DNA from 2 places in the Polaromonas sp. P4_F4 genome. Region 1 is predicted to be linked to the other one. Evidence: predicted binding sites of a transcription regulator. Region 1 holds the regulator's gene; the other holds the start of a gene.
The links. Region 1 encodes sigma-54, which starts transcription at its own class of promoters, with help from an activator protein. Its sites were predicted from a motif close to TGGCANGNAANCTGCTTT; they were not measured.

Region 1 (9,615 bases):
TGGCGCCGCTGGTCGCGCCCCTGCACGCCGGTGATGCCGGCCACGCCGGCCACGTCAATGCGCTCGCCATAGGGGGGGTTCACCAGCATCACGCCCGACGGCGCGGGCGGCATGCGCTGCAGCGCGTCGCCGCCGCGCAGCTGCACGGCGTTGGCCACGCCCGCGCGCTCGGCATTACGCTCGGCAAAATCCACCATGCGGAACGACACATCGCTGCCAAACACCGGTGCCGTCGGCTCCGTGATGGCCGCCTCGGCCTGGTCGAGCAGTCCCTCCCACACGTGAGCCTGGAAGGGCAAATATTTCTGAAAGGCAAAGCGGCGGTTGATGCCGGGCGCGATGTTGCAGGCAATCTGCGCCGCCTCGATCACGATGGTGCCGGAGCCGCAGCACGGGTCGTACAGCGGCACACCCTCTTTGCACTGCTGGTCCCAGCCGCTGGCGGCAATCATGGCGGCGGCCAGTGTTTCCTTCAGGGGGGCGTCTCCCTTGTCTTCGCGCCAGCCGCGCTTGAAGAGCGGCTCGCCCGAGGTGTCGATGTAGATGGTCGCCGTGTCTGTCGTCAGGTGCACATACACGCGCACGTCGGGCCAGCGCGTGTCCACATCGGGGCGCACCTCGTACTTGGCGCGGAAGCGGTCGGCAATGGCGTCCTTGACCTTGAGTGCCGCAAAGTTCAGGCTGGTCAGCGGGCTGTGCTGCGCAGTGATCTCGACCTTGAAGGTCTGCTTCGGCGTGAACCAGATTTCCCATGCGACGCTGGCTGCCGCGTTGTAGAGGTCCTGCTCGCTGCGGTACTGGTTGTGCTGCAGCTCGATCAGCACCCGCTGAGCCAGGCGGCTGTGCAGGTTGAGCTGCAGCGCGTCGCGCCAGGAGCCCTGCAGCTGCACGCCGGCGCGCCAGGCCTTGCCTTCGATGCCGGTGATGCGTTTGACCTCGCTGGCCAGCAAGGCCTCGACGCCGGCGGCGCAGGGTAAAAAGAGTTGAAGTTGGTTCATGAATGAAGGTTTGCGGCTGGCTGGGTGACGGGCTTCTTTTCAAGCAGGGGCCGCGGCTGGCTTTGCCAGACCGCAGGCGCAGCGGCCCCCCCGGGGGGCAGGGAGCCACACGCAGTGGGCGACCGTGGGGGCTACATTCAAAGCGACTTTCGCAGGTTGGCAGGCGCGATGCGCAAAGCCTCGCGGTACTTGGCCACGGTGCGGCGCGCGCATTCAATGCCCTGCTCCTTGAGCATTTCGGAAATCTGGTTGTCGCTGAGCGGCTTTTTCAGGCTCTCGGACGAGACAAACTGCTTGATGAGGGCGCGCACCGCCGTGCTCGACGCGTTGCCGCCGGTCTCGGTGCCCAGCGCGGAGCCGAAAAAGTACTTGAGCTCGAAGGTGCCGAACGGCGTGCTCATGTACTTGGCCGTGGTGACACGCGAGATGGTGGACTCGTGCAGGCCCAGTTCGTCGGCAATTTCGCGCAGCACCAGCGGACGCATGGCCAGCTCGCCGTGGGTGAAGAAATTCTTTTGCCGCTCCACAATCGCACTGCTCACGCGCAGGATGGTGTCAAAGCGCTGCTGGATGTTTTTGATGAACCAGCGCGCTTCCTGCAAGCGCTGCTGCAAGGCCTGCCCGTTCTGGCCCTTGTGCTGCTTCAGCGCATTGGCATAGATGTCGTGCACGCGCAGACGAGGCATGACCTCGCTGTTGAGGGAGACCTTGAAGCCGCGGCCCGATTTGATGACGATCACGTCGGGCACGATGAGGTTGCGCTCGACGTTGACAAACCGCCGTCCGGGCTTGGGATCCAGCCGGCCGATCACGGCGATGGCGCCCCTGATCACGCTCTCCGGAAACCCGCACAGGTAGGACAGGCGCTTCATATCCCGCTTGGCCAGCAGTTCCATGGGCTGCTTGCACATGGCGATCGCTGCGCGGGTCTCGTCGCAGTCCTTGCAGTCGAGCAGCTGCAGGCCGAGACACTCGGCCAGGTTGCGGGCGCCGACGCCAGCGGGCTCCATGTGCTGCAGCAGCTTCAGGGCCATGGCAAAGTGCTGTTCCAGCTCTTCCGCCTGCTCAAGGTCGTCGCCCGCCAGGCCGGCGGCCAGTGACGCGAGACTGTCTTCGAGGTAGCCGTCGTCATTGAGCGACTCGATCAGGAAATGCAGCGCCGCCTGGTCTTCCTCCGACAGGCGCAGGCCGAGCGACTGGCGGTGCAAATGGTCCTGCAGCGACTCATGGCTGCGGGCCAGGTCGGAAGCCTCGGCCTCGCTGTCGTCCACATTGTTTTTGCGGGCCGGCGCGTCGCCGCCCCATTCGCTGTCGTCCGGCGCCGACTCCACCGTGCCGTCGCCTTCCCAGCTTTCTTCCAGCTTGGCCTCGGAGCTGATCTCGGGCCCTGTATCTACATCGTTTTGGCTTGCAACCCTTGGTTCATCAGGGCTTCCTGCTACTGAATCACCAGCAAACTCAAACTCCCGGCTGTCCTGGCTGACCGGCGTGTCGGCATTCTCCAGGCCAAATTCCTCGCGTGGCGCGGCTTCTTCCGACACTTCCAGGAACGGATTTTCATCGAGCATCTGCTCGACTTCCTGACTCAGCTCAAGGGTGGACAGCTGCAACAGGCGAATCGACTGCTGCAGCTGGGGCGTGAGAGCCAAATGCTGCGAAACGCGGAGGGACAGGCCTTGTTTCATGACATCCCTAAGCGCACGACAAAGCGAGTTGGGATGTATTAACCAAGCGGGGGCCGCGCAACCGGCTTTGCCGGGGCGCAGGCGCCGCCCCCTGCAGGGGGGAGGGAGCTACACGCAGTGAGCGACAACGGGGGGGAGCCATCACATTCTGAAGTGTTCACCGAGGTAAACGCGGCGTACATCGGCATTGTTCACAATCTCGGAAGGGGTGCCGGTCGCCAGCACATGGCCGTCACTGATGATGTAGGCATGGTCGCAAATGCCCAGCGTTTCGCGGACATTGTGGTCGGTGATCAGCACGCCAATGCCGCGCGACTTCAGGAAACCGATGATGCGCTGGATTTCGATCACGGCGATCGGGTCAATGCCGGCAAAAGGCTCGTCGAGCAGGATGAACCGCGGCTGCGTCGCCAGGGCACGCGCAATCTCGACGCGGCGGCGCTCGCCCCCTGACAGCGCCGGCGCCGGCGAGTCGCGCAGATGATCGACCCGCAAGTCCTGCAGCAGCGCATCGAGCCGCTTTTCAAGGTCTGCGCGGCCCAGCGGCTTGCCGCTGGCGTCCAGCTGCAGCTCCAGCACGGCGCGCACATTTTCTTCGACGGTGAGCTTGCGAAAAATCGACGCTTCCTGCGGCAGGTAACTCAGCCCAAGGCGGGCGCGCAGGTGAATCGGCATGTGCTCGACCGACTGGCCGTCAATGGAGATCTCACCCGCGTCGGCACGCACCAGCCCCACGATCATGTAGAACGACGTGGTTTTTCCCGCGCCATTGGGGCCCAGCAGGCCCACCACCTCGCCTTTTTGCACGGACAGCGAGACATCCTGCACCACCTTGCGGCTGCCATAGGATTTCTGCAGCCCCTGGGCCACCAAGCGGCTGGGCGGTGCGGTACTGGCCGCCGGGCTGTTGACTGCCGGGGTATTGACCGACGATGTGTCAGTCACCGCATCCGCGGCTTGATTGTCCGTTCTGTCCATTTTTCGGGTTTCCGTCATGGCCCCAGCGTGGTGCCGGGACGCAAACGGAGCGCGGGTCCGGCCGGCGGCTGCGGAGCCGATGCGGCGCCGCGCGGCGACAGCATGGCGCGAATCCGCCCCGTGGGATTGGTGGCCGTGCGGTTTTGCGCGCCCCCATCCACAGTGAACACATCGGTGTTGTTGTCATAAACAATCAGGGAGCCGGTCGTTTCGTCGACCAGGGTCGCGCCGTTGTAGCGCCGCACCACGGCCTGCTTGATGAATTTGACGGTATCGGCACGGCTGTCGTATTCGATCCGCTCGCCTTCCCCTTCGATGTACTCGTCCACGCCGTCGCGCTTTTTCCGGTAAAAGGCCAGCTTGCCCGGGGCCGCCACGGCAACGGCCTGCTGGTAGCCCTGGGGATCCTGGCTGACATCCACACGCTCGCCCCGAACAATGGTGGTGCCCTTGGTGATCACCACATTGCCGGTGAACACGCTGGTTTGTTTCAGGTCGTCGTAACGCAGGGCATCGGCCTCCGCATTCATCGGCTTGTCGCGGTCAGCCCGCTCGGCCGCGGCGGGAAACACCGCTCCGGCCGCCAGTGCGGCCAGCACGATCAAGGGAAAAAAGGGGTGTTTCATAAAGGCACGAATCTTGCTGCTGGTTTGGAGTGATTGTAGCCATGCCAGCTACGGGAATGGCGGCGAGGGCGAATTGGGCCCATAAAAAAACCCGCCACGGGTGGGCAGGTTTTCGGGCCAACGCCGGGCGTTGGCATATGACGTTCGACTTGCCGTGCGCTTATTTGGCCTTGCGCGATTGCGCGATCAGGTAATCGGTGACCTGCAGGGCCCTGTCCATGGTCTGGGCCAGCTGGCCAGACGTGTAGTAACGCCCGCCGACGCCCAGGGCCGGCACGCCGTCGACCGCGTAGGTGTCCTGCAACTGGGTGGCCTTGCGCGCCTTGGTGCTGACGGAAAACGAGTTGTACAGCTCGACAAACTTGGCCTTGCTCAGGCCCTGCTTCTCCGCCCAGGCCGCCACCTGATCCGCCGTGTTCAGCGCCTGGCGCTCGATATGGATCGCGTTGAACACCTTTTTGTGCAGTTCATTGAGCTTGTCCATGGCTTCCAGCACATAAAAAAGACGCTGCTGCGGCTCAAAATCGGGACGGAAGGCCACCGGCACGCGCCTGACGGTCACGTCTTTGGGTGCTTTCTGGATCCAGGCCTCGAGTTGCGGCTCAAAGGCGTTGCAATGCGGGCAGCTGTACCAGAAAAATTCCACCACTTCGACCTGGCCGGCAGGCACGTCGGTGGGAGCGGGTTTGCCCAGCGTCAAATAATCCGTTCCCTCCTTGAAGGCGCGGGCCTGAGCCTGCGCGGCTGTGGGCAGCGCAACGCCTCCCCAAGTGGCGGCGGCTGCCACGGTAGCGGCTGAAAGCGAAAACTCACGTCGTTGCATCAATTTTTCTCCTGGTTTCCTGGTCTGTGGGTCTGTGTGGGGGTATTTTGCAAAGCGGCCACTTACTTATTCAGTGAAAAAAACAAGCCGGCCGGCCGTTTCGTACAGGGGTTGGTACGCCCCCGCCCATAAAAGTTCACCCTGTGTGGTGTTGCATGCTTGACGGTACAAATAAAACCGATGGATTTTTGTTCAGGGCAAGGCGCAAACCACAGCAATAGTTCCACTATTGCGAGGATTTGCAACGCCGCCATGGGCAAAAAGACACGGTTTTATGTACCGGATAGCGTGCAACACCACACTCTAGCGCTGCACCCTGACGAGGGCCGTTTCTATCGAGTTGCCGTCCAGCCGCTCCTTGACCTTGTCGGCGTCTTCTTTTTTATCAAAGGGGCCAACGCGCACGCGGTACACCGTTCGGCCCGACTGCTCGCGCTCACTCACCTTGGCCTGCACGCCCAGCAGCATGAGCTTGGCGCGCTGCTGCTCCGCGTCTTCTGGCGTACGGAATGCACCGGCCTGGACAAAATAACTGAACGGGTCAACGCCCGAGACGGCGGGCGCGGCGTCCGCCCTGGCCTTGGCGAGATCGCCCAGCGGATCCGCGGAGGTGGCGGGCTTCGCCGGGGGCGCGGGAGCTGCCTTGGGCGCGGTCGCCGTGGCGGGGGCCGGCACAATGCCGGGTTCGCCGGAAGCGCTGGAAGCAGAAGGGAGCGGCTTCACAGGCGTTTTGCCCGCCAGCGGGGCATTCGGGTTCCAGTCCCGGTTCTTTTTGGCTTCCGCGGCGTCGCTGTCGGGATTGCGCGACTGGCTCTTGTTCATGAAAGGCACCGGCACTTTGGTGATGTAGACCGCCACGGCCAGCGCGGCGCCCAGGCCGATCAGCGCGCCAATAACCAGACCCAGCAGGGTTCCGCCTTGTTGTTTTCTCATACCTTGCCCAATTTTCTTGCCTGCCTCTGAATCCCGCTCTGAATTTCGCTCTGAATTCCGCTGTGTGTGCTTCATGGTTGCCTACATTTTGTGGGGCGCACTGACGCCCAGCACCTTGAGGCCATTGTGCAGCACCTGCGCCGTCGCGGCGACCAGCGCCAGGCGCGCCAGCTTGACGGCTTCATCGTCCACCAGAATCCGCTCGACGTCGTAATAGCTGTGGTAGCAGGCGGCCAGCTCGCGCAGATAAAAGGCCACGTCGTGCGGCGCCAAACCGGCGGCCGCGTTGCTGAGCATGTCGGGGTACTTGGCCAGCAGCAGCATCAGGGCCTGGGCTTGCGGGCTGACCAGTGCCGACAGGTCCACGCTTTTCAGCTGGCCCTGATCGCCGCCCTGCGCGGCCCAAGTGCCGAGAATCGAGCAGATGCGCGCATGGGCGTATTGCACGTAGTACACCGGGTTTTCATTATTTTTTGCCAGCGCCAGGTCGATATCAAAGACGTACTCGGTGTCGGGTTTGCGGCTGAGCAAAAAGAAGCGCACGGCGTCCGCGCTGGTCCATTCGATCAGGTCGCGCAGCGTGACATAGCTGCCGGCGCGCTTGGAGATCTTGACCTCTTCGCCATGGCGCACGACGCGCACCATGGTGTGCAGCACGTAGTCGGGGTAGCCCTGCGGAATGCCGGCGCTGGCGGCCTGCAGCCCGGCGCGCACGCGGGCAATCGTGCCGTGGTGGTCCATGCCCTGGATGTTGATGGCCTTGCTGAAACCGCGCTCCCATTTGGCCAGGTGGTAGGCCACGTCCGGCACAAAGTAGGTGTAGCTGCCGTCGCCCTTTTTCATCACGCGGTCTTTGTCGTCGCCGTAGTCGGTCGACTTGAGCCACAGCGCGCCGTCCTGCTCGTAGGTTTTACCGGCGTCCTTGAGCTTTTGCACCGCGCTGTCGACACGGCCCGAGCTGTACAGGCTGGACTCGAGGTAGTAGTTGTCAAACCTGACCGAGAAGGCCCGCAGGTCCAGGTCCTGCTCATGGCGCAAATAGGCCACGGCAAACTGCCGGATCGAGTCGATGTCTTCGACATCACCGCTGGCGGTGAACTCCCGGTCGTCGGACTTGACGGTCTTTTTGGCCAGAAAGTCATTGGCGATGTCGGCAATGTAGTCACCGTTGTAGGCGGGCTCGGGCCAGCCGGCATCGCCCGGTTTGAGGCCTTTGGCGCGCGCCTGCGTGCTGGTGGCCAGGGTCTGGATCTGCACGCCGGCGTCGTTGTAATAGAACTCGCGCCACACATCCCAGCCCTGCGTGTCAAACAGGTTGCAAATCGCATCGCCCAGCGCCGCCTGGCGGCCATGGCCCACATGCAGCGGCCCGGTCGGGTTGGCCGAGACGAACTCCACAATCATGCGATGCGGGCTGTCGGCCAATTGCATGCCGTACTGGTCTGCACCCTGCAACACTTCCCGCACCACCTGCTGCTTGGCTTCGGGCTTGAGCCGGATATTGAGAAAACCGGGGCCGGCAATTTCGATCGCGTCCACCCAGCGCGCAAACGCGGGCGCCTGGAGCAGCAGCCCGCGCAGGTTTTCCGCCACCTGGCGCGGGTTGAGCTTGAGCGGTTTGGCCAGCTGCATGGCCGCGGTGGAGGCAAAGTCGCCATGGGCCGCCACCTTGGGCGACTCGAAGGCTGCCGCCACGGTACTGTCGGGCGCCATGGTTTTGAGGGCCTGGCCCAGGGCGTCCAGCAAGTCTTGTTTGATTTGAAGCATGGAGAGATTTTAGGGCGTGGGCCCCGCGCTTCTGGCCAGCGCTTGGGCAATATGCGAGAATCTGCTTTCATTCAAGAGAGCGCTGTTGCCCTGCAACAGCCGCCGAAGGCGCAATCTCCCATGATCGCTCAGGTCCCCGTATTGAATGAAACATGCCGAATCTGGAGAGAGCTGCAGCGCAACGCTGCCGCCACCGAAGGAGCAAATCCTGGCCATCAGCACCTGCTGATACCGGGCTGAATCTCTCAGGTACCAAGGACAGTGGGAGCGGCACCAGCACTGGTGCACGCTGCCGCCCTGAAATTCACGATTGATTTCATAGCTGCCTGCGCGCATCCGTGCTGGCCTGTTGCCTTGTTTTCCTTGGGAATTTCATCATGAAAGTCACCGTATTGGGCGCCGGCGTGACCGGCATCACCTCCGCCTGGTTTTTGCGCCAGGCCGGCCACGAGGTCACCGTGGTCGACCGCCAGCCCGGCGCCGGCCTGGAAACCAGCTTTGCCAACGGCGGGCAGATTTCGGTCAGCCACGCCGAACCCTGGGCCAACCCGGGCGCGCCCCTGAAGGTGCTGAAGTGGCTGATGCGCGAAGACGCGCCGCTGCTGTTTCGCCTGCGCCCCGACCTGAACCAGTGGCTCTGGGGCCTGGACTTTTTGCGCCAGTGCACGCCGGGCCGTACCCGGCACAACATCAAGCAGATGGTCAACCTGGGCCTGTACAGCCGGGCCACGCTGCAAAAGCTGCGCGCCGACACCGGCATCAACTACCAACAAAAGACCGAAGGCATCCTGCACTTCTACACCAGCGAGCAGGAGTACGCCGATGCGCAGGGCCCGGCCGCCGTGATGCGCGAGCACGGCTGCGAGCTGGACATGAAAACGCCAGACGAATGCGTGGCCATCGAGCCCGCCCTGGCGGCCAGCCGCCCGCAAATCGTCGGCGGCAGCATGACGCCTAGCGACGAATCGGGTGATGCGCATGCCTTCACCCGCCAGCTGGCAGCCCTGTGCGCCGCGCAAGGCGTGGAGTTCCTGTACAACACCCGCATCGTGGGCGCGCGCAAGGAGGGCGATACCCTGAGCAGCGTGCAGATTGCCAGCGCCGAAGGGGTGGTGAGCGAGCTGAAGTCCGACGCCTATGTGATGTGCCTGGGCGCCTACAGCCCGCAGTGGGCCAGGCTGCTGGGCCAGACCTTGCGCATCTACCCGGCCAAGGGTTATTCCGTCACGCTGCCGGTCATCAACGAAGCCGCGTCCTACAACGTATCGCTCACCGACGACGAGTACAAGCTGGTGTTCTCGCGCCTGGGCAACCGCCTGCGCATTGCGGGCACGGCCGAACTGGGGGGCTACAACACCGACCTGAACCTGGTGCGCTGCGAGGCGATTGTGCGGCGCGTGCGCCAGCTCTTTCCCGACATGACCGACGGGCAAAATGCGCAGTACTGGACCGGCCTGCGCCCGGCCACACCATCCAACGTGCCCTACATAGGCGCCTCCAAAACCCGCAACCTGTTCCTCAACACCGGCCATGGCACGCTGGGCTGGACGCACTCCTGCGGCTCGGGCGCGGCGATTGCCGACATCGTCAGCGGACGCGCACCTCAGGTGGACTTTGCCTTCACCGGCCAGGTGCCCGAGCGCAAACGGGTGTCACTGGGCCGGCCCGCAACGCAGGCATAAATCGGCTAAATCGGTTGAGTCGGCGGGATTGGCTGCTGCCGGTTTGCGCGGGCGGCGCCGGCGACCGGCAGGCTGCTGAAATTCGCGCGGCGCAACCGGGCCATGCGAATCAGCAGCACTAAG
Region 2 (9,615 bases), on a different contig from region 1:
GCCAGCAAGGCGGTCTGCGCGCCATTGGACACGCGCAACACGCAGCTCATGGCATTGGATTTGTTTGCCGCCTCGTAGTCGGCGGCCACCGGGTGCAGCACCTCGAAAGTCACCGCGTCCCAGACCCAGCGCTGGCCCGCCGTACAGCGGGCCGATTTGCGCAGCGCCTGCAACTCATGGCTGTCTTCAATGGAGCTGAGCAGGTTCGCCTGCGGCTGCATGGCCAGCACGGCCGGTGCACCGCCAATGTGGTCGATGTCGCGGTGGCTGAGCATCAGCATGTCCAGCCGCTCGCCGAGGGCCCGCAGCAGCGGAACCAGCACGCGGTGCCCGGCATCGCTCTCACGCGAAAAACGCGGGCCGGTGTCATACAGCAGGGAATGGGTGGCCGTGCGCACCAGCACCGCATTGCCCTGTCCGATGTCCGCCGCCAGCAATTCAAACTGTCCCGGTGCAACCCGCGCCGGTTGCCATAACAGGACTGGCAGCATCAGGGGAATGCCCAGCACGCGCCAGTGCCACGGCAGACGCAGTGCCAGCAAAATGCCCCCTAGTACGCCGAAGGCGGCGCACCATAGCGGCGCGGCAGCCACGCTGACGGATGCCAGCGACCAGCCGGCCAGCCATTGCAAAAACACCGTCAGCAGGCCCACCGCCCACGCCGCCGCATCCCACAGGGGTGCCCACAGCACGCCCAGCATGGCCAGCGGCGTCACGACCAGCGTCACCCAGGGAATAGCCACCGCGTTGGCCAGCAGGCCCACCAGTGACACCTGGTTGAACAGCAGCAGCGACAAGGGCGTGAGCGCCAGCGTGACCACCCATTGCTCCCGGGCGGCACGCAGCAGCCCGGCCGCCGGTTTTGCCAGCAGCCGCGGCACCCGCCCGCCCTGCGCCACCTTTCCGGAAAGAAACTGGCTGTCGCCCGTTGGATCACGGCTACCAGATGTGCCTGGGGTTGTAGCAAACAGCACGCCCACCGCCACAAACGACAGCCAGAAACCGGCCTGCATCAGCGCCCAGGGGTCCAGCGCCACCACTACGGCCATGGCCAGCAGCCAGGTTTGCAGCCAGGGCCACTGCCTGCCGCTTTGCCGCAGCAACACCACCGTCGCCAGCATCCAAATGGTTCGTTGTGCCGGCACGCCCCAGCCTGAAAACAGTGCGTACAGGGCCGCCAGAAAAAGGCCGCCCCAGGCCCCGGCGCTGATGGCCGGCAACGCCAGGCAGAGCCGGGGCGTCAGCCCGACGGAGCGCCGCCAGAGGCCGCTCAGGAGCAGGGAGGCAAGCCAGGCGAACATGGTGATATGCAGGCCCGAAATGCTCATCAAATGGGCAACACCCGTGGCGCGAAAGACATCCCAGTCAGCGCGCTCGATGGCATTTTGGTCACCCACCACCAGGGCGGCCACGACACCGGCCAGCTGCCGGTTGTCGATGCGCTGGAAAATCGCTTCACGCGCCGCCTGTCGGGCGCGCTCCACCGGATGCTCCCAACTACCGGAAAGCCGCAGAGGCGGCGCATCGTGCGGCCCGGCCCGCACATAGCCGGTGGCCTGAATGCCCTGCTCCCAGAGCCAGAGCTCGTAGTCGAACCCGTGCGGGTTGCTGTTGCCGTGCGGCGCCTTGAGCCGCACCGTCATTTGCCAGCGCTCGCCGGCGCGCAGGCCATGCAAGCCGGTGGGCGGCTGGCGCTGCAACTCCAGCGCAATTTCAGACGGATCAGCACTTTCGGCCGGGAGTGCCCTGGCCTCCCGTATCCCGAAGCCGGTATACCAGCCGAGCAAAATTTGCGGCGGGAGGGTGACGGTTTGCCCGTTCAGGCGGGCCGATTCAATACCCAGACGAAAGCGCAAGCCGTCTTCGGCGGGTTGCGGCATGGCCAGGACCACGCCTGTCACGGCAATATCACGTCCCTCCAGCGCGGGGTCGAGTGCCGTTGACTGAAACACGGTGGCCCGCCATCCCGTCAGGGTAAAGCCCAGCAAGGCAGCGAGCACCAGCGCAGCCAGGCCGGCGCCGCGCCAACCCCTCCTGTTCAGAGTCGAGGCGCGACCGGCCCTGCGCCACAAGCCGCCCATCACCAGCCCAGCGAACGCCGCCAGCGCCGCCGACGCGGCATACACGCCACCCGTCCACAAACCGGGCTGCTGCAATTGCAGGGCAACCCCGATGATGAACCCGCCAAAAACAAGGCCAGGCCCCATGGAAGCTGCCCATGGCCCGGCCAAAATGCGGTCGCCCACAGCCGCCCTCCCCACTTGTTACTTGTTATTGCTCGATTTATTCGATGCAATGGCTGCGTGCTCAACGGCCGGGCGAGGCAAAAAGCCGACAAAGCCTGTTTGGCGCAGCTCTTGCTTGCAGAAATGTAGCCGAAGCGGAGTAAGCTGTCCCGAGGGGTCGCCCGATGTGGCGACCCGCTCATTTTGTGTTTTGATTGGCGCTGTTGCGCACCGATGCCCTAATTTAAAAAAGCGAGGCTGCCTTGTCGATCCACGTTGCACTGAGCCACATCACCCATTACAAATACGACCGCCCGGTGAAACTGGGCCCCCAGGTCGTGCGCCTGCGGCCTGCGCCGCACAGCCGGCCCCGCGTACTGTCCTACTCCCTCAACATCGAGCCGGCCAAACATTTCATCAACTGGCAACAGGACCCGTTTGCCAATTACCAGGCCCGGCTGGTGTTTCCGGATCCCACCCGTGAATTCAAGGTCACGGTGGACCTGGTCGTCGAGATGGCGGTGTTCAACCCCTTTGATTTCTTTCTGGAGCCCAGCGCCGAGGAATTTCCTTTTAACTACAGCGCCAGCCAGAAGCAGGAACTGGCGCCCTACCTGGCGACCCAGACCGCCACGCCGCTGTTCAAGCGCTATCTTGAGCAGACCGACCTGAGTCCCAAGCGGACCATCGACTTCCTGGTCGGCCTCAACCAGCGCCTGCAGTCCGACATCCAGTACTCCATCCGCATGGAGCCCGGCGTGCAAACGCCTGAAGAAACCCTGCAGCTGGCCTGCGGCTCCTGCCGCGACACCGGCTGGTTGCTGGTGCAGCTGCTGCGGCACATGGGTCTGGCCGCGCGCTTTGTGTCGGGCTACCTGATCCAGCTCAAGGCCGACGTCAAGGCGATTGACGGTCCCAGCGGCGCGGAGACCGACTTCACCGATCTGCACGCCTGGTGCGAAGTATTCCTGCCCGGTGCCGGCTGGGTGGGGCTGGACCCAACGTCGGGCCTGATGGCGGGCGAAGGCCACATCCCGCTGGCCTGCACGCCAGAACCGTCCAGTGCCGCCCCCGTGGAAGGCGGCGTGGACAAATGCGAGGTGGAGTTTGAGCATCACATGGCGGTGCAGCGGATTTACGAATCACCGCGCGTCACCCAGCCCTACACCGAAGCGCAATGGGCCGACGTGCTGGCGCTGGGCGAGGCGGTGGACAAAGACCTGGTGGCCGGCGACGTGCGGCTCACGATGGGCGGCGAGCCCACCTTTGTGGCCACCACGGACCGCGATGCTGCGGAATGGAACATCGACGCCCTGGGCCCCACCAAGCGCGGCTATGCCACCGAGCTGGTGCAAAAGCTGCGTGCCGAATATGGCGAGGGCGGTTTTCTGCATTTCGGGCAGGGCAAGTGGTATCCCGGCGAGCAATTGCCACGCTGGGCGCTGAGTATTTTCTGGCGCAGGGACGGTCAGCCGATCTGGCAAAACCCGGCCCTGTTTGCCGATGAACGCAAACCCTGCCAATACACGAGCGCAGATGCGCAGCGTTTCATCAAGACCCTGGCGGGCAAGCTGGGCCTGGCCACGAACTACATCACGCCGGGCTATGAAGACACCTGGTACTACCTGTGGCGCGAGCGGCGCCTGCCGGTCAACGTCGACCCCTTTGACTCCCGCCTGGATGACGCCATGGAACGGGAGCGTTTGCGTCGCGTCTTCATGCAGGGGCTGGACTCCGTGGTGGGTTATGTGCTGCCGCTGAAGGCGAAGGAGGCTGCCTCGCCAGCCCTGGCCGGGCCCAAATGGTCCACCGGTCCATGGTTCTTCCGCGATGAGCGCATGTACCTGATGCCGGGCGACTCACCCATGGGTTACCGCCTGCCGCTTGATTCGGTGCCCTGGGTTTCCAAAACCGACTACCCCTACATGATCGAGGCCGACCCGTTTGCGCCGCGCCAGGACTTACCATCGACATCGGTGCTGGCCGCACGCTACAACGCAGCGGCAGCGGTGGCGCGGGGCGCTCCGCAGCCGGCGCCTGCGGCTGTCTCGCAGGCCTCGCCCCCTCCTGCTGGCAGCAGTGCAAGCGCACTGGCGCAGTACATGGCGCGCTACATGACGGGCAATGCGGCACTGACGCAGGCCAGTCGCATCCTGCAGTTTCGCCCCACCGGCGACAGCAGCATGGGTGGTGGCACCGGCGGCACCAGCACGGCCGCTCCGTCAAGCCACGTGCCACCTCCTGCCAACGAGCAGCGTGCGCCCAAAGCCTTCGAGTCTGCCGGCTGGCTGACGCGCACCGCGCTGTGCGTCGAGGTCCGCGACCCCGCTCGGGCCAATGGCCCGAAGGACCCGAAAGATCCGGATAAGGCAAAAGACAAACCCAGGGCCGACCCTGACAGCAAGGCCAACAAAAGCAAGAGCGGCGAAACCGGTGCCCTCTACGTGTTCATGCCCCCCATGGAGCGGCTGGAGGACTACCTGGACCTGCTCGCAGCCGTGGAAGCGACCGCGCAAACGCTGGGCGTCAGCATCGTGCTGGAGGGCTACCCGCCGCCGCGCGACCCACGCCTGAAAATGCTGCAGGTCACACCCGACCCGGGCGTGATCGAAGTCAACATCCACCCCGCCTACCACTGGGGCGAGCTGGTGGAGCACACCGAATTCCTCTACAAGATTGCCCATGAAACCCGGCTGTCGGCCGAAAAATTCATGACCGATGGCCGGCACACCGGCACCGGCGGCGGCAACCACTTTGTGCTGGGTGGCGCCACCCCCGCTGACAGCCCCTTCCTGCGCAAACCGGAAGTGCTGGGCAGCCTGATCGCCTACTGGCACAACCACCCCTCGTTGAGCTACCTGTTTTCGGGCATGTTCATCGGCCCCACCAGCCAGGCACCGCGCGTGGATGAGGCACGCAACGACCAGTTGTACGAGCTTGAAATCGCCCTGCGTGAAATCCGCAACAACCGACAGAAATACGGCGCCAACATGCCGCCCTGGCTGGTCGACCGGACGCTGCGCAATATCCTGGTGGATGTGACGGGCAACACGCACCGCAGCGAGTTCTGTATCGACAAGATGTACTCGCCGGATTCCTCGACCGGACGGCTGGGCCTGCTGGAACTGCGCGCCTTTGAAATGCCGCCCCATGCCCGCATGAGCATCGCCCAGCAGTTGCTGCTGCGCGCCCTCGTGGCACGCTTCTGGAAAACCCCCTACCACGGCCGCGTCACGCGCTGGGGCACCGAACTGCACGACCGCTTCCTGCTGCCCAGTTTTATCCGCATGGATTTTGCCGACGTGCTGACCGAGCTGGTGGAGGCCGGCTACCCCTTTGACATGGCCTGGTTCGAACCACATTTCGAATTCCGCTTCCCGCTGATTGGCCAGGTGGCGGCAAACAGCATCGAGCTGACGCTGCGCAGTGCGCTGGAGCCCTGGCATGTGATGGGCGAGGAAGGTTCGGCGGGCGGCACCGTGCGCTATGTCGACTCCTCGCTCGAACGCGTGGAAGTCCATGTGACGGGCCTGAACGATAACCGCCACGTCATCACCGTCAACGGCCGTGCCCTGCCGCTCCAGAGCACCGGGCGGGTCGGCGAATACGTGGCCGGTGTGCGCTACAAGGCCTGGAATCCACCGTCGGCCCTGCACCCGTCGATCGGCGTGCATGCGCCGCTGACTTTCGACATCGTCGACACCTGGATGGAGCGCTCGCTGGGGGGTTGCCAGTACCATGTCGCCCATCCCGGCGGGCTCAGCTACGACACGCTGCCAGTCAACTCCTATGAGGCCGAAAGCCGCCGCCTGACCCGGTTTTTCCGCATGGGCCATACCCCTGGCAAGATGCAGGTCAGGCCAGTTCAGCCGAGCCGGGAATTTCCCTTCACGATGGATCTGCGTTAGGCAATTTTCCGGGGTTGAGCGCCGGGAGATCGCTGTCTTATGAGTGCAACAATTGCACGATTCGGCTCAAAAATCAGCGGTTTAACGGCGGCTTGCTGCCGCTTTGAGCCCTTGGGGGGATGGGCCGAAGGCATACTTGGGGAACGTGGAAAATAACACTCCGTCACTTTTTGCCGCCCAGGCGCTCGAAGAGCCCCGTACGCTGGCTGCTGCGCTGGCGCCCGCGGCTGCGCCCGGCCACTTTGACGAGTTGCGCGGGAGCGTCTCGCGCGGCCCGGCGGCTGCGGAGCCGCCTTTGGCGAGCGTCCCGCCTTTGCAGCTTGCTGCCGGCTCCCGGGGCGGCCGAGACACTGCGCCAGAGACCCACGCGACCAACGAGACCAGCCCGGCAGCGGCCCGCCCGGGTTCGAGTTCGAGTGAGGGGCCCTTGTCAGCCGAATGGGCAAACTTCTTCGACTTCCTGGGCACTGACGGTTTCTACGACCTGAACCACCGCACCGCCAATCTGCGGCGCCAGATCCGCGACAACGGCGTGACCTACAACGTTTACGCCGATGCCAACGGGCCGCAGCGGCCCTGGTCGCTGGACCTTTTTCCGATGATGGTGTCGGCTGCGGACTGGGCCGTGATTGAAGCTGGCATCCAGCAACGCGCCCGATTGCTGGACCGCGTGATGGCCGACATCTACGGCCCGCAGGAACTGCTTTCAAAGGGCTTGCTGCCCAGCGCGCTGGTGCACGGCAACCCCGGCTACCTGCGCGGCATGCAGGGCGTCAAGCCCGCTGGTGGTACCCACCTGCACATCGCGGCCTTCGACATCGGCCACGGCCCGGATGGGCGTTGGTCGGTAGTGTCCCAACGCACGCAGGCGCCCTCGGGCCTGGGCTACCTGCTGGAAAACCGGCTGACCATCTCCCTGCTGTTTCCGGAAGCCTTTCGGGAGATGAAGGTGCAGCGGCTGGCCGCCTCGTACAAGGCACTGGTGGACGGGCTCAAGGCGATGAGCCCCGCCAATGAGGGCAACGAGGAAAGCCGGGTGGTTCTGCTGACGCCGGGCCCCTACAACGAAACCTATTTTGAGCACGCCTACCTGGCCCGCTTTCTGGGGCTGACGCTGGTGGAGGGCAACGACCTGCTGGTACGCGATGACAAGCTGTACCTCAAAACCCTGCGCGGCCTGGAGCCTGTGCATGGCCTGCTCAAGCGGCTCGATGACGAATTCCTGGATCCGCTGGAGCTGCGTTCCGACTCCACCCTGGGCGTGCCCGGCTTGCTGCAGGTCATTCGTGCAGGCAACGTGCTGGTGGTCAACACCCCGGGCTCGGCCTTTCTGGAGTCCAGCGCCCTGCTCGGTTTCCTGCCCGCACTCTCGCAGCACCTGCTCGGTGAAACACTGGCCCTGCCTTCGCTGGCCACCTGGTGGTGTGGCGAGCAGGCCGTCATGCGGGACGTGCTGAGCCAGCTCAAGGATTGCGTGATCAAGCCCACCCATGCCGGCTCTGGCATGGCATCCGTCATCGGGCACACCCTGTCTCGCCGCGAACTCGACGAATGGGCCGGCCGCATTGTCCGGCGCGGCGAGGATTACACCGTGCAGGCCTACCTGCCGCTGTCGCAAACACCCACCTGGCAGGGTGAACGCGTGGCGCCACGTTCGGCGATGCTGCGCGTGTTTGCGGTCGCCGACGGCGCGGGCTCCTGGCAGGTACTGCCCGGTGGACTGGCGCGGCTCGCCGGCAAAAACGAAAACATGGCTTCGATGCAGCACGGTGGCAGCAGCGCCGATGTGTGGGTGCTGGGCGAGCCCTCCGGCGCAGCCACCACCACCACCTCCCCCCCCCCTGCCGACAGCACGGCGGGGCAGCGCGCAGAGCACCCCGCACCCGCCTGGGCCACAGCCCCGCTGCGCCACCGCCCGCCCGTGACCAGCCGGGCGGCCGAGAACCTGTTCTGGCTGGGCCGTTATACCGAGCGCGCCGAGAACTCCACGCGGCTGGCCCAGCTAACCCTGCAGTGCCTGGGCGGCGAAGACCAGACCTCGCAGCCACTGCTGGACTGGCTGACCCGCATGGCGGTGACCAATGCCCTGGTGCTCGATACCGTGCCGCCCGCGACGCAGGCGCGGCGCGTCTTTGAACGCGCCCTGATTGCCGGCCTGGCCGACACCGGGCAAGTCGCCAGCGTGGGCTACAACCTGCGAGCCCTCAAGAGTGCAGCATCGGCCGTGCGCGAGCGCCTGTCGCAGGAACAGTGGCACGTCATCGTGCGCACAGAAGCGGACTTCTTCCATCACTGCAAGGCATTCAGCGGCGCCAGTTCGCAGAGCCAGCAGCAAGGCCATGGGCATGCGGGCCACCACGCGCTGGAGTATTCATCGGTCGAAGCGCTCAGGGCCCTTGAATCCCTCAGCGGTTTCCTGGCGGCCATGACGGGCGCGCAGACCGACCGCATGACACGCGACGACGGTTGGCGGCTGCTCAGCATAGGCCGGATGCTGGAGCGGCTCTACACGCTGGCCGCTGCGCTGGTGCACGGCTTTGAAACCCGGGCCGTTTTCGAGGAAGGCGGCTTTGGCGCCATCGTCTCCCTGTTTGACAGCACCATCAGCTTTCATGCGCAATACCAGCAGCGACGCGACATTCCCGCCCTGCTCGACCTGCTGGTGCTGGACCGCGACAATCCGCGCTCGCTGGGCTGGGTAGTGCAAGCCCTGTGCGGGCGCCTGGACAAATTGGCCAGCAGCACACCGGTTGAGTTGCCCGATCTGGCGGTGGACTTGCCCGACCCGGGCAGCTGGGTGCTGGCCGAGCTGTGTGGCAGCGTCAGCGCTGACGGTGCAAATGGTGCGCCCCTTCAAACCGGCGGTGAAGTCCCGGGTTGCGAGCCACTGATCGGCTTGCTGGAACAGTGCTGCACACAAGCGCTCGAACTCTCGGACACCATCAGCCGGCGCTACTTCAGCCATGCGGCATCGGGCAGCCAGAGTCTGGGCGCGTAGGCCCATCCCTACCCAGAACAAGCCCTGACCCCGTGCTGCTCCACGTCATCCATGAAACCAGCTACCGCTATACGCCGGCGGTTGAAAACGCACACCACGTCGTGCACCTCAAGCCGGCCAGCCGCGGCGGGCAGACGCTGCTGCACTATGCATTGCGCATCGATCCGGCCCCCGCGCAACTGCGCGAGACAGTCGATGTCTATGGCAATACCCGCAGTTATTTTTCGTTGCAGGCTGCACACGACCGGCTGACGGTCGTCGCCGACAGCGTCGTCTCCACCTCCTCCGCCAATCCGCTGCAGGCTGACCTGCCCTCGGCGCCCGGTGCGCGGGCGGCTATGCCCTGGGAGCAGGTTCGCGACCAGTTCCGCTACCGGGCCGGCGCCGCCTACGACAGCGCCTCGGAATTCCTGTTTGCCTCGCCTTATGTCCCGCTGGACGAGGCGTTTGCCGAATTTGCCCGGCCGAGTTTCATACCGGGCAG

Region 2: the regulator sigma-54 is predicted to act here: its motif matches at 2,347-2,364, upstream of AC1DUR_RS08405 (transglutaminase family protein).

What each region holds. Positions count from the first base shown of each region.
Region 1 covers NZ_JBFUJO010000008.1:42,878-52,492, forward strand. Annotated here, with positions in the region: gene AC1DUR_RS10685 (THUMP domain-containing class I SAM-dependent RNA methyltransferase) at 1-998, opposite strand, end outside; gene AC1DUR_RS10690 (RNA polymerase factor sigma-54) at 1,136-2,683, opposite strand; gene lptB (LPS export ABC transporter ATP-binding protein) at 2,825-3,661, opposite strand; gene lptA (lipopolysaccharide transport periplasmic protein LptA) at 3,676-4,287, opposite strand; gene AC1DUR_RS10705 (thiol:disulfide interchange protein DsbA/DsbL) at 4,448-5,110, opposite strand; gene AC1DUR_RS10710 (SPOR domain-containing protein) at 5,414-6,043, opposite strand; gene argS (arginine--tRNA ligase) at 6,125-7,810, opposite strand; glycine riboswitch at 7,873-7,964, shown strand; gene AC1DUR_RS10720 (D-amino acid dehydrogenase) at 8,188-9,492, shown strand; gene AC1DUR_RS10725 (acylphosphatase) at 9,611-9,615, opposite strand, start outside.
Region 2 covers NZ_JBFUJO010000006.1:12,055-21,669, forward strand. Annotated here, with positions in the region: gene AC1DUR_RS08400 (DNA internalization-related competence protein ComEC/Rec2) at 1-2,207, opposite strand, end outside; gene AC1DUR_RS08405 (transglutaminase family protein) at 2,489-6,133, shown strand; gene AC1DUR_RS08410 (circularly permuted type 2 ATP-grasp protein) at 6,279-9,131, shown strand; gene AC1DUR_RS08415 (transglutaminase family protein) at 9,164-9,615, shown strand, end outside.